DNA from 2 places in the Staphylococcus sp. acrmy genome. Region 2 is predicted to be linked to the other one. Evidence: riboswitches for the same ligand, from Rfam matches in the RefSeq annotation. Region 2 holds a riboswitch; the other holds the start of a gene.
What was found. Region 2 has a riboswitch for S-adenosylmethionine ahead of FH144_RS00390 (MetQ/NlpA family ABC transporter substrate-binding protein). Riboswitches for the same ligand answer to the same signal wherever they lie in the genome.

Region 1: linked by a shared signal. The riboswitch ahead of metK (methionine adenosyltransferase) and the one ahead of FH144_RS00390 (MetQ/NlpA family ABC transporter substrate-binding protein) in region 2 are both predicted to bind S-adenosylmethionine.

The regions. Positions count from the first base shown of each region.
Region 1 is NZ_JALCVE010000006.1:59,532-67,121, forward strand. Features, by position in the region: gene FH144_RS07675 (competence protein ComK) at 1-286, shown strand, start outside; gene FH144_RS07680 (hypothetical protein) at 270-731, opposite strand; gene FH144_RS07685 (transaldolase) at 906-1,625, opposite strand; gene FH144_RS07690 (hypothetical protein) at 1,899-2,207, shown strand; gene crcB (fluoride efflux transporter CrcB) at 2,255-2,617, shown strand; gene crcB (fluoride efflux transporter CrcB) at 2,617-2,973, shown strand; gene FH144_RS07705 (aldo/keto reductase) at 3,028-3,864, opposite strand; gene FH144_RS07710 (NERD domain-containing protein) at 4,012-4,920, opposite strand; gene metK (methionine adenosyltransferase) at 5,018-6,214, opposite strand; SAM riboswitch class I at 6,330-6,441, opposite strand; gene pckA (phosphoenolpyruvate carboxykinase (ATP)) at 6,604-7,590, shown strand, end outside.
Region 2 is NZ_JALCVE010000001.1:78,027-85,616, forward strand. Features, by position in the region: gene alsS (acetolactate synthase AlsS) at 1-66, opposite strand, end outside; gene FH144_RS00380 (APC family permease) at 837-2,288, shown strand; gene FH144_RS00385 (aspartate aminotransferase family protein) at 2,438-3,775, opposite strand; gene FH144_RS00390 (MetQ/NlpA family ABC transporter substrate-binding protein) at 4,030-4,845, opposite strand; SAM riboswitch class I at 4,956-5,062, opposite strand; gene FH144_RS00395 (DUF898 domain-containing protein) at 5,208-5,633, shown strand; gene FH144_RS00400 (hypothetical protein) at 5,812-5,982, shown strand; gene FH144_RS00405 (LPXTG cell wall anchor domain-containing protein) at 6,213-6,413, shown strand; gene FH144_RS00410 (hypothetical protein) at 6,619-6,789, shown strand; partial or broken gene thiC (phosphomethylpyrimidine synthase ThiC) at 6,901-7,590, opposite strand, start outside.

The sequences.
Region 1 (7,590 bases), on a different contig from region 2:
ACAAGTAAAATTGGCGAAACGTCTGCTCACAATTAATAAATTAGTACCTTTATATATTTCTGAAAAAGTTGTGTTATTTCCTGTTAAACATCAACGCGCTCCCCTACAAGTTTATATTAATGCCTTTACCGTGATAGGTTTAAGTTCACATAAGGATGGAACGCTCATTACTTTTGAAAATAATTTGTCGTTTTACGTGACTGAGCCTTATACCTTAGTATATAAGAAATGGCAAGAATGCTTACTCTTAATGCATTTAGTCCAAAAAACTACCTCATTTTATTAAATTTATATTCAAGTAGCTTTTTAGTAAATAATGCGGTTACCGATTTGATGAGCAATAGACTTACTAATGCTAGGAGTATTGACCCGATTAAAATTAAGATTACGTTAATAACTGACATCGATACTTGGGGATTTATAAAGTAATGAATGGCTGTCAGACTTGTAATAAAACCTACCAGAAACACTCCCATTAAACATGCGTAAATAAGCACCATGCCTATTAACAAAATGAGTAAAGATGTACTAGATACACTCTTTTCTTTAAAAATATTTTGTTTTAAAAAGTTGTTGGCAAATTGTATAGGTTTGTTATATTTCTTAGTATTCTCTTCTACATGGTCATTTTGACTATACTCGTATAATTTATCTTGCAATAATGCCTTTTCTTTCTTATTTAAAAACCACAGTTGTTTTTTTACTTTTTGTTCAAACGCTGCTTGTTTCATACCGTGTTGTCTCTCCTTTTTCTCTCTTAAAGTAAATCTTAATGAGATTTGTTAACAGACACAAGCGTTTAAAGTATATATTTTTCCAAATAAAAACTCCGTGAAAGGAGCGATAGTAAAGCGCTACATAAAACATGCTTTAATACCTCCCTTCACGGAGATGAATTATAAAATTTATAGAATTGATAAACCTGAACTTTGGATATCTTTTGCGAAACCTTGAACAGTGTCTACAGATAATTCATTAATGTCGCGTCCTAAGTTGTTATTTACTTTTTTAACAACGTCGGCTGGACATGTAATGATGTCGGCACCAATTTCATCTGCTTGGATGACATTGAATAATTCACGACAACTTGCCCATAATAATTTAACGCCATCTTTACTGTGCGCCACTTCAACAGATTCTTTCATTAATGGTAGTGGATCTACGCCAGTATCAGCTATACGACCAGCAAATACAGAGATATATGTTGGTACGCCGGCAGTAACTGCTTCAGTAATTTCTTTTACTTGTTCAATTGTATACACTGCAGTAACGTTTAAACGTACATTATCAGCTGATAATTTTTTAATTAATGAAATTGTTGATTCACCTTTTGAGTTAACCACAGGAATTTTAACAAATACGTTATCGCCGTATTGTTTTAAGATTTCTGCTTCTTTCTCCATTGTTTCTAAATCATCTGAAAAGACTTCAAATGAAATTGAAGCATCTTGAATTTCACGAACCGCTTCCTCAGCAAATGCTTTATAGTCAGTCACACCTGCTTTAGCCATTAAACTAGGATTCGTTGTGAAACCATCAACCTCTTTATTTTTATAAGCTGATTTCATTTGTTCGATATCTGCACCATCTGCAAATACTTCTACTTTAAGATTACCTTTAGCCATATTAATTTCCTCCTATATGTATTACGAATATAGTCAAATTCCATCACCATGGAATTAAATTGCTTTGTATATAATGTCCTGTCTCACATGATGTATTTACTATTCCGTATAAATTAAACATTTATAATTTATTTATATCATTCTTAAAGACTGTTAGCGAATGTTTTGCTCTTTTGAAAATGAATTCCCTATGAAAAGAAACTTTAATGACACTATTATATCTTTCTCTAAATATGGTAATATTGTTTAGTGATATCGAGTAGGAGGATATATATGTCGAAATCAAAAAAATACTTCTTTATTTCAGTCGTATTATTAATCATTAGTTTTTACTTTAATACATTTAATCCATTTTTAAGTCAACAAATTACATCTGTTAAATACCTATTAATAGCGTGTAGTATCGTCAATGTCATTATTTTAATCGTTGCAATTATATTTTCAGATAAAGCAATTAAACATTTAGATAAACAACAACGTGGTTGGCTTAGAATTTGTAGCAAACTATTACCTTTTATCATTCTTATAGTGATTTTATTCCACATTTACGCTTCTATTAGTACATTTGGCGTTTTATCATAATCCATGGTAAGTACTATTTCATAATATTGAGTAAAGGTGAAATACAAATGCAGTACGTTTTTATTTTTATAGGGGGTATGGTTGGCGCATTGCTTAGATTTTTAATATCTACGCTTAATCACACATCTTCCTTACCCATTGGCACACTTATTGCTAATTTAGTAGGTGCTTTTTTAATGGGTTACCTGTCCACTGTTGCTATACAATTATTTCAGAAATATCCTTTGATAAAAAAAGGAATGACAACTGGATTATTAGGTGCGCTTACCACATTTTCAACGTTTCAATTTGAACTTGTGAAAATGTTCCATCATGAGTCGTTTAGTTTGTTGTTAATATACGGGCTAACGAGTTATATCGCTGGTATAGTAATGTGTTGGTTTGGTGTTAAACTAGGAGGTCGCACATGATGATTAATGGTTTACTAGTTATGTTAGGTGGCGGTTTAGGTGCAGTGGTGAGAGCATGGCTATCTGATTATATTAAGGAGAAATGGTCTCCAAACTTCCCTATTGCTACGTTAATAGTGAATGTGTGTGGCAGTTTCTTAATTGGATTAGTAGTTGGCGTGACACTACACTATCAATGGTTCAGTATGCTTGTCGTGACAGGATTTTTAGGTGGGTTAACTACCTTCTCAACGATGTCTTATGAACTTGTTCAAATGATGACATCGAAATTTAAGCCATTGCGCTTTATAAGCTATACACTATTGCAATTTATTGTAGGCTTTATCGCTTGCTATATAGGATATTCGATAAATTAAACACTTCATAATTAACGCTATCATCGTCGCTAATTATGAAGTGTTTTCGTTTACTTATTTACCTTCAAATGTATTTGGATCTGGCCCCACTCGTTTATCCTTATTTAAATCATCAATTTTCTTCATTTGCTCCTCAGATAATTCAAAATTAAAGACATTGATATTTTCTTCTATTCTACTAGGTGTAACTGATTTAGGAATGACGATGACACCGTGCTGAATGTTCCAACGTACAATCACTTGTGCAGTAGAAACATTTAGTTCATCGGCCACTTCTTTTAATGTTTCATCATTTAGAATTTGAGCGTTCATAAATGGTGACCATGATTCCATATAAATGTTTTGTACTTCTAAATATTTTCGAAGTTCTTTTTGCGTAAAGTAAGGGTGAAATTCAACTTGGTTAATGACTGGTTTAATAGAAACTTGTGCGAGTAAAGCTTCAAAATGGTCAGCATTAAAATTACTTACACCAATATTTTTTACTTTATTGTCTTTATATAAATCTTCCATACCTTTCCATGTATCTATCATGAGTGCCTCGTTAGTTCCAGGCCAATGTACTAAATATAAATCTAAATAATCTAAGCCTAATTTTTTTATACTCGTTTCATATGCTTGTGCCACATTTTCACGACCGAAATCTTCAAAATACAATTTAGAAGTGATAAATAAATCTTCACGGTTTAAACCAGTAGACTCGAGTCCTTCTTTAATACCTAGCCCTACTTGTTCTTCATTACCATATACTTTAGCTGTATCAATACTACGATATCCCACTTCAATAGCATGTTTCACTGCTTCTTTACATTCTTCATTATTAGCAACTCTAAATGTACCTAAACCAACCTTAGGCATTTTATGGCCATTATAGAATTCAATTGTCTCCATAGTATTCACTCCTCTTCTTACATTATTATAGTTTCATATTCCCTAAATAATAGTATATAAAAACTGTTTTTTTGTATAAAAAATAGGCTAAAGATAAATTCTGTTCGAAATCATCTTTAGCCTATCATATGTGTAGTCATTAGTTATTTAATTAAATGTTTCAATTTTATCCATCACATCTTGTAGTTCATCTACATTATATTGGATACGTCCGTGGAAGACGAACTTATTAAAGAATTCATCTAACTGTTCAGGACCAACTAATACTTTGACACTTGAGCTTTGTGCATAGTTTGAAATAGTGACATCGCCTTCATATTTAGGATTGAAATATAAAATAGATGTTGGTGTATATTTAGCACCTAATTGAGTTTGTAAATCTGTCGCTAACTTTTCAATTGCTGCAAGTTGGTCGGAATAATTTACAAATGATAATGAGTGTTTATCGTCGTTTTGATCTAGCACTAATGTTTGTGGAGATGTAGCGTCTAAATCTAACGTATTAAACACTTGCTCCATTAAAGGTAGCTCTTGGAATTGGTTACCACTAATACCATTATAAACATGACCTTTTAACAGTTGAGAATCAATAATGTAAAGTCCTGTACGTGTTAATACAAGGTGACTAATACGTTGAACATCGTTAAATTCATTACTTGGTAAGAAGATGTTCGCCATAATATGCATATCTTCACGTCTGATACGTTTTTCATTAACTAGGCGATCACGTATACCAATTAAACGCATATCAGTAATATATTCGCTTTTATTTTTTGAGAATACTTTAAGTGCATCGATTTCACGGTTTTTACCACTTACGGTTGCGTCGAAATCTTCTTTTTGTTTCGTCACTTGCTTTTTATTCTCAATTCGTTCTTTTTCAAGAGCTTCTTCGTGAGTAGCTCTCATTTCTTTCTCTTTATGCTCATACTCTTCTTTGGTTTTTTGTTGAATATTATTTTTACTTTTCAAAGCAACTAAGAATAATATTAGGCAGATAATAGCAATTACTACCGCTACAATTAAACCAATCTCGACTGGTCCGAATGAATTCATTAAAACAACGCTCCTTTTAAACTGTCAATTATGTTCATTATAATAGAAAATATCTATAATTTCGACAATTAGCATATCAAATTGCTTAAAGCATTAATTAAGCTTGTACTGCATCTTTCAGTACATTGACTTTATCTAATTTCTCCCATGGTAATAACACATCGGTACGACCGAAATGACCATAAGCTGCAGTTTGTTTGTAGATTGGGTGTTTTAAATCTAACATTTTGATAATGCCTGCTGGACGTAAATCAAAGTTTGTTCTCACTGCTTCTACGAGTTGTGCTTCTGTCACTTTACCAGTGTTAAATGTATCAATCGCTATTGAAACGGGTTCAGCTACACCAATCGCGTAGGCTAATTGTACTTCACATTGATCAGCTAATCCGGTTGCTACGATATTCTTCGCGACATAGCGTGCTGCATATGCTGCTGAGCGGTCAACTTTTGTTGGATCTTTACCACTGAAACAACCACCGCCATGACGTGCATAACCACCATATGTATCTACAATGATTTTACGCCCAGTTAAACCAGCGTCACCTTGAGGTCCACCAATTACAAATCGGCCTGTTGGATTAATAAAGAATTTAGTATCTTCATCAATAAGTCCTTCTGGAACTGTAGGATAAATGACATGTTCTTTAATATCGCTTTGAATTTGTTCTAATTCAATATCATCCGCATGTTGTGAAGATACGACGATTGTGTCGATACGTTTAGGTTTATCATTGTCATCATATTCAACTGTTACTTGAACTTTACCATCTGGACGTAAATATTTTAAAATGCCATCTTTACGTACATCTGATAAACGTTTCGCAAGTTGATGTGATAAGAATATTGGTAGAGGCATATATGTTTCTGTTTCGTTAGTCGCATAACCAAACATTAAACCTTGGTCTCCTGCACCAGTCGCTTCAATTTCTTCTTCTGAAATATCATTTCTATATTCGTATGCTTTGTCTACTCCTTGAGCGATGTCAGGAGATTGTTCATCAATAGCTGTTAATACAGCCATTGTTTGATAATCGTAGCCATATTTAGCACGTGTATAACCAATATTTTTAATCGTTTCGCGTACAACTTTAGGAATATCCACATATGTAGAAGTTGAAATTTCCCCTGAAATTAAAGCCATGCCAGTAGTTACTGTAGTTTCACACGCAACACGGGCATTTGGGTCATCCTTTAAGATTTCATCTAAAATAGCATCAGAGACTTGGTCAGCAATTTTGTCCGGGTGGCCTTCTGTAACTGATTCTGAAGTAAATAAACGTTTATTATAAGTCATGATTGGCTCCTTTTTTCTTGTATTTACGAAAATTCTCTTTAAAATTATGAGCTAAAAAAATAAAAAAGCCTTCTTCACTAATAAGATAGAGAGAAGGCTCAGATACGTCCATTCGCTCTTATCGTTCAGACCATATTTGTCTGCAAACGGTTTGGCACCTTTCTTTAATAAAAAAGAGGTTGCTGGGTTTCATTGGGTCCATGTCCCTCCACCACTCAGGATAAGAGAATCCGCTAAGAACTATACTACCGAATTCACTTATCAATGTCAATTTTGTTTTTTAATGATTTTTTGTCTTTTCCATGTGGAATAATCGTTGTATTGTGTTATACTACTTTAATGTAAAGGCTTACACGAAATATTTATAATTTGATGTTGGAGGGAAAGGTATGTCAGTAGATACATATAGCGAAACACCTAAAATTAAACACTTATTAGAAAAAGAAAGTTCATTATTTCAACTTTCTACTACTCAACTTTATTACAAGATTTTAAACAACAACGAAGGCGAATTAACAGAACTAGGTGCTGTTAACGCAAGCACTGGTAAATACACAGGACGTTCTCCAAAAGATAAATTCATCGTAACTGAACCTTCTTACAAAGACAATATTGCTTGGGGCGATATTAACCAACCCATCGATGAAGAAACATTCTTAAAACTTTACAATAAAGTTTTAACTTACCTCGATCAAAAAGATGAACTTTATGTATTTAACGGCTACGCTGGTAGTGATAAAGATACACAATTAAAATTAACAGTGATCAATGAACTTGCATGGCATAACTTGTTCGCACAAAATATGTTCATCCGCCCTGAATCTAAAGAAGAAGCTCAAAATATTAAAGCTAACTTCACTATCGTTTCAGCACCATATTTCAAAGCTGACCCTGAAGTAGACGGCACTAAATCTGAAACATTTGTTATTATTTCATTCAAACATAAAGTCATTTTAATTGGTGGTACAGAATACGCTGGTGAAATGAAAAAAGGTATCTTCTCAGTTATGAACTATTTATTACCTATGCAAGATATTATGAGTATGCATTGCTCAGCTAACGTTGGTAATAAAGGCGATGTAGCTTTATTCTTCGGATTATCAGGTACTGGTAAAACAACATTATCTGCTTCACCAGATCGTAAATTAATTGGTGACGACGAACATGGTTGGAATAAAAACGGTATCTTTAACATTGAAGGTGGTTGCTATGCAAAAGCGATTAACCTTTCTAAAGAAAAAGAACCTCAAATCTATGACGCGATTCAATACGGTACAATTTTAGAAAATACTGTTGTAGACGAACGCGGCCGTGTAGACTTTGACGATAATACACATACTGAAAACACACGTGCAGCTTACCCTATTCATCATATC
Region 2 (7,590 bases):
CTCCACATTATTATTTTTTAAAGTATCAATGACCATATCTGCTGCAGAATAATTTTCTTTAGCCATCTAAATTCATATCCTTTCAAATCAAATATTATTTTATATTTTTATTATTATTTTTAATTTTAGTATTAAAAAGAAGCCACATACATGCCTATTTTTTAAGGGAAAAAGAGGGAAAGACTTTGTTACATGTTTGTCGTGGCTTCTTATATTTAAAGTTGCTTTATTTATCATTGTTGCATTGTAATCTCAGTTAATAAAGCATATTCAAATGTGAGATGGGAGTCTTCTATTTATGTCAAGATTGTGTAATAAATCATAATTGTGCAGTGCATATGTCCTGCTACAATTTAAGGGGAATGATTAAACACACACTTTATAAATTCATTTGAATATGTTGTAACTTTATTACGTGTTTCATTATAGTATGCGTTGAACTATTAATAAAATACATATTTTCGATAGAACCCATTCCATTTTGGAATAGGTCAACTTTGTTTCATTTTTGACAAAATCTTTCAAATAAATAGGTATTATCACTTGACTTATCTCCTATATTTATAGTGCGATTCGCGACATTAAGCCCACTTTTTATATTTAAAGTATATTTTTACTCTTTTTAGTTGTTTTTATTTTCTTTATATCTGCTATAATCAATTTTATCATTTTGAATTTTCTTGTCACATATATCCTTTTCTCAAAAAGTAAGAAAACTTTAAATTTTCAGAAATTTTAGACAAAAATCTAAAATTTTATGCTATGATAATAAATATTAAATTAATGACAAGCTAATCTTATAGAAGTTTTAAAAACAACAGTGGAGGTTCAACATTATGTCCAGTTTTTTCAATAATTTCACTAGAAAAGAAGATCCCACTATCTATCAAAATAAAGACGGACATTTAAAACGCACATTGCGTGTCCGAGACTTTCTTGCATTAGGTGTAGGGACAATCGTATCAACTTCAATCTTTACATTACCTGGAGTAGTTGCAGCTGAGCATGCAGGTCCAGCGGTAGCTTTATCATTCCTATTGGCTGCTATCGTAGCGGGATTAGTCGCTTTCTCATATGCGGAAATGGCGTCAACTATGCCATTTGCCGGTTCAGCTTATTCCTGGATTAACGTATTATTTGGAGAATTCTTTGGTTGGGTAGCCGGTTGGGCGCTCTTAGCCGAATACTTCATTGCCGTAGCCTTTGTGGCTTCCGGTTTCTCCGCCAACTTACGGGGATTAGTATCACCCCTAGGTATCGCGTTACCTAAAGCCCTATCCAATCCTTTTGGTGCAGATGGTGGTATTATCGATATCATTGCAGCCGTGGTAATCATTCTTACTGCTTTGTTACTATCTCGTGGTATGACAGAAGCTGCACGTATTGAGAATATTTTAGTTATTTTAAAAGTTTTAGCTATTATCTTATTCGTTATCGTAGGTTTAACTGCGATTCAAGCATCAAATTATGTTCCATTTATTCCAGAACATAAAGTGACAGCAAATGGTGACTTCGGTGGTTGGCAAGGTATCTATGCCGGCGTATCAATGATTTTCTTAGCTTACATTGGCTTTGACTCTATCGCAGCTAACTCAGCTGAAGCAATCAATCCACAAAAAACAATGCCACGTGGTATCTTAGGTTCTTTAATCGTCGCTATCGTATTATTCGTAGCCGTAGCACTAGTATTAGTAGGTATGTTCCACTATTCTAAATATGCTGGAAATGCAGAACCTGTGGGTTGGGCATTACGTCAAAGTGGTCACGGTGTAGTAGCCGCAATCGTACAGGCAATTTCAGTTGTTGGTATGTTTACTGCTTTAATCGGTATGATGTTAGCAGGTTCACGTCTACTGTATTCATTTGGTCGTGACGGCTTATTACCATCATGGTTAGCACACTTAAATGGAAAGCATTTACCTAATAGAGCGCTTGTCATTCTTACTATTATTGGTGTGTTAATTGGTTCAATGTTCCCATTCGCATTCTTAGCGCAACTTATTTCAGCCGGAACATTGGTAGCATTTATGTTTGTGTCATTAGCAATGTATCGCTTAAGAAAACGTGAAGGCAAAGACTTACCGGTACCAGCATTTAAAGTGCCATTCTTCCCAGTATTACCAATCGTTACTTTCGTTTTAGTATTATTAGTATTCTGGGGCTTAAGCTTTGAAGCGAAACTTTATACTTTAATTTGGTTCTTAGTTGGTATTATCATTTATGTTTTCTATGGCATTAAACATTCTAAGAAAAATGAAGAAAAAGACTATATCGTTCCTAAAGATTAATATACAATCAAAAAGCGTAACATGCTAAATAGGAGTAGAGGTGATTCAATAAGAATCATCCCTACTCCTTTTTTATTTAATACTACGTTGATTTCAGTTATTTTAATAAACATCCCTAAACTAAATTAATGGGATATCTGTTGTACTTCTTACCAGCCTTGGCCGTTAATGTCATATTGGTCTAAGCGTCCTTCTTGTAAGGCTTGTAATGCGTCTTCTAGTGTATCTAGTGCATAATCAAGTTGTTCATAGGTAATAACAAGTGGTGGTTGGAAACGTAAGACATTACCAGCTACCGCAATAATTACCAAGCCATGTTCAAAGCAGTAGTTACAAATTTTCAATGCTTCTTGTGACGCTCTTGTCTTAGTTTCTTTATCAGACACTATATCTATACCAATCGATAAACCGATACCTCGTACATCCCCGACATAGTCATATTTAGTTACCCATTGGTCCATTCGTTGACGTACGTAGTTCCCCTTTTCAGAGCTAGCAGTTAATAAGTCGTCTTCTTCAATCATTTCTAATGTTGCGAGAGCCGCTTCACAACTTACTGGATTCGCTCCTGTAGTGAACAGATGCGCAGGTGCTTCTAGGCTTTCGATAATTTCTTTACGCCCCACGATTGCTGACATAGGCAAGCCGCCAGCTAGTGATTTACCGAATGTAATTAAATCTGGAGTAAAGTTGAAGTGATCAATTGAACTCCAAGTACCAGTACGGCCAAGGCCTTGTTGAATATCATCTACGGCAATTAAAATACCATGTTCATGACATAACGCCTCTAACGCTTCAAAGTAGCCTTCTACCGGTTCTAATAAGCCATCGTCTCCTTGAATCGTTTCAACCATGATACAGGCCACTTCTTCAGCGGGTACATATTTCGCGAACATCTCTTTAAGCGGTGCTAAGTATTCTTCTACTGTATTTGGTGTCGGTTGTTCATACATTCCTCTATATTTATCAGGGAATGGAATATGGTAGAACCCACTTAATAAAGGACCATAATGTTTACGCATATTCAAACTGATTGCTGACATGGATAATGAACCAAATGTTGACCCATGATAAGCATTTGTAAAACTGATAATGTATGGTCGCCCTGTATACGCTCGCGCAAATTTAATTACACCATCATTGGCATCTGAACCACTTAATCCAAAGGTTACGCGCTTTTCAAAATCCCCTGGCGCAATATCGCACAGCTTTTTAGATAATTTCACAGCTGGTTCATGATACATATAGGCAGGCGTATAATGGATAAATTTATCAACTTGCTTTTTAATCGCTTCTGTTACGCGTTTTGGTGCATGGCCTACATTCTGTGAGCTTGCACTTGATAACAAGTCAATATACTCTTTTCCATCTACATCAACCAACGTTGCCCCATAGCCGTGATCAATCGCTAATGGATAGTATTTAATTCTTCCTGACGCTGCAAAATATTTCCCATCTTCATTTATAAGTTGCTCTGACTTTGTCATTCGTATCCATCCTCCCAAGAGAGACACCTGGATATGTAGTTGAATAGGATGATGGCCAAGTATAGTGGCCATTTATCCAGGTTTCTCTCGGCTTTCGCCCAAAACATTGTTAAGTAATATTTATCAATATACTAATAATTGTCAGATTTGTAAATATTTTCAGAAAAATTAAAAAATATAAATTCTCAAACAAAATAAATAAAGGTAAGGTTGAAACCTTTGAACAAGATTTCTCCCTTACCCTTCTCTATTTATTATTTACTTTCGTACGGGATTACATCATCCCCGTATTCTTTCTTAATGTAATCTTTAATTTCTTTTGATTGCATTACTTTTAATAGTTCTTGGAATTTTTTATCGTTTTTATGTCCTTCTTGAACTGCAAGAATATTGGCGAATGGTGATGATTTACCTTCCATAACAATCGCATCTCTTGAAGGTTTTAAGCCGTTATCGATAGCATAGTTAGAGTTCATAATAACCGCAGCGCCTTCTCCATTTTTATATGTTTTAGGTAAGAATTCAGCACCTTGTTGATGATTAAATTTTAAATTCTTTTTATTTTCCACAACGTCTTCAAATTTGGCATCTTCTATTTTTACACCTTTTTTCAATTTAACTAAACTTTCATTAACAAAGAATGACAAGAAACGTCCTTCTTCAGCTGGGTTATTAGAGACGTATATCGTTGAGCCCTCCGGAATATCTTTAAGGTGTTTATATTTTTTACTATACACGCCCATTGGGGTTGTAAATACTTTACCAAGTTCTTCTATTTTATATCCATGACTCTTCTTCTCTGCTTTCAAATAAGGTACATGTTGGAAGAAGTTCGCATCGACATCGCCTTTATCTAACAATTTATTAGGCACTTTATAGTCATTTACTTCTTTTACTTCTAAGTCATAGCCTTTCTTTTTCAATTGTGCTTTTGCTTTCTTCAGTACATCTCCGTGTGGTGCAGGAGATGCAGCTACTGTAATCTTCTTATTCTCTTCCTTATCTTTGCCACATGCTGATAATACTAAGATCAAGACTAAAACACTTATAATACTTATCCACTTTTTCATATGTATCGACACCTTTATTTATATTTTCCAATAAAATGAGCACTCTTAAATGATTAGAAGACACAAAAAAATACTTTCTATCTATTTAAGAGAAAGCATCGATACACTCTCTCTTATCTCTTAAAGTATTGTCTACTTTATGTGAATTAGCACCATTTCGTTAAACGACGGTTGCTGGGCTTCATAGGGCACATCCCTCCACCACTCTCGATAAGAGTTAACACGTTTTATTGAATTGATATTATCTTAGCATTCGCTCTATAACCGGTCAATATATTTTTTAAATATTCCGAAAAGTTAACACGTGTTATTCTTTGGCACCAAGGGAATAGTAATATAATCAAGATTAAAGGAGGCTAACAATGTTACGTTACGGCTATCACCTATTAAGCGCCTTAATAATAAGTATAGTCTTGCTTATTACCATGGCCATTATGGATGTCTTTGCACAATCCACGCATCTTACTTTATTACTTATCAACATTGACTTCTTAGCTGACCCAAGTAAAGTACCATTAGTAGTAGAATTACTGATTCATGTATTGATAGGTTTTATTATATATATTGTTTTCTTGTTTATTTATCATATATCTAAGCCACTTTATAACTTAAGTTATGTGTTACTTATGTTGATATTCATCGTACTCTATCCACTCTTAATTATGTTAGCACGACGTGAGATATTCCAATTCAGTTGGCTTGAGTATGGTTTATGGATGGTTGCGCACATTATCTTCATTTGTTTAATGGCATGGGCTATACCCTACTTTTCAAAAAAGAAATACTAAATTCACAGAAATTATAAACTTTAAATAACCTTTAATATTGTTAAGCTAAATTTACAAAAGGTGAGTTCTTTAAGCTAGGTTAAAGTTTCGATATCGTTCGTTTTAAAGCCCTATTTAATTCAATTCTGAGTGTTACACTAAGGCTGTAATCGATAATAAATGAAATGGGGTTTGCATTGTGAAGAAGGTTTCTCTATTGGTGTTAACTGTTCTAATAGGCACGGTAATATTATGTTTAAACTCAAACCATGCATTAGCTGCAGAAATGGTTACGAAGGACAATGCACAACAAGTTGCACAAGAAGCAATGTCTAATAGTGGAATTTACAAAACTTCGGCAAAGCCATAGATAAAGGTAACTATTTCGAAATTGAAAGTCATAATAAAGCAAATTCTGGTGTAGGTGTCTACAGAGTTTATAAAACTGGCGAAGTAGAATATAAGAATGATAAATTTAGTGATTTTAATCAATTAGCAAGTGAAGACACACATGCGGAACACGGCATCGCAAAAGCTGCTGAATTAGATAACCCATCTCCAACTACTTCAGACGCTTCTTCCGTAGATAATGCTCGTGAATTGAATACGTATTATGTAGGAAATGTAGCTTCTACAGAAGTCCCATCATCTAAAACTAATACACATCAATCTACTTCAAACAAAACATTGCCTCAAACTGGTGATGCCAATCATCATCAACCTATTCAAGCTTTAGGTAGTTCATTATTTCTACTAGGTAGTTTAATTTTAATCAATCTCACAACTAGAAAAACTGCATAATAGCTTGAATGTTTTTAGTGAGAGTGAGACATTTATATCATAGATGTCTCCATTTTTGTTTTGGCAATAGTTGATTGAGTTGAAGACTCACTGTAACTGTACTTTCTTCATTACTGGTCAACCTTGCTAGAGTGAGACAATGAAATCTTAGAAATCACATTAGATTTCTGTGTTGCTCTCTTTTTATGTAAGGAGGTTAAACTATATGGTTTATACGTTATTAGGTATATGCGTCATCTTACTAATAGGCGTTGTCGGCTTTCCATTGATATATGGATTCATAGATGGCTCTAAAAATCCTGGCAAGTATCCTAATTTTCTATCTAAAGAAGAACAACGTCGTCAAGAACATAGAAAGAACAGAAAAGATAAGTAATAATAATTTAGAAAAAATATTGCACCCCTAGAAGTGGGATTGTTTAGTCCAACTTTTAAGGGTGCATTTTATGTGATACTTTATAATTTAATTGTGTAACAGTATCTTATATTAATGATAAATTTTACTACCTTGTTCTTTGAATTCTTCGGCTTTTTCTTTCATTCCTTCTAATTTCTCTCGATGTTCTTCTCTGATATTATGCGAAATTTTCATTGAACAGAATTTAGGGCCACACATACTACAGAAGTGTGCGACTTTAGCCGCTTCAGTCGGTAACGTTTGATCATGATACTCACGTGCTCTATCTGGGTCTAACGACAAGTTAAATTGATCAATCCATCTAAACTCGAAACGGGCTTTACTTATCGCATTGTCACGTTCTTCTGCATTTTTTAGATCTTTTGCTAGATCGGCAGCATGGGCCGCAATCTTATAAGTAACCACGCCTTCACGCACGTCATCTTTATCTGGTAAACCAAGATGTTCTTTAGGTGTTACGTAACATAACATTGCTGTACCATAGCTTGCAATGTTAGCTGCCCCCGATAGCTGAAGTAATATGGTCATAAGCTGGTGCAATATCAGTTGTCAGTGGTCCAAGTGTGTAGAACGGCGCTTCTTTACAATAGAAATCTGCTAACTCTTGGTTTTCTTTAATTTTATGCATAGGAATATGGCCAGGACCTTCAATCATTACTTGTACATCATGTTTCCAAGCGATATCAGTTAGTTCTCCAAGTGTTTTCAATTCTGCAATTTGACTTTCATCATTTGCATCATAAATTGAGCCTGGTCGTA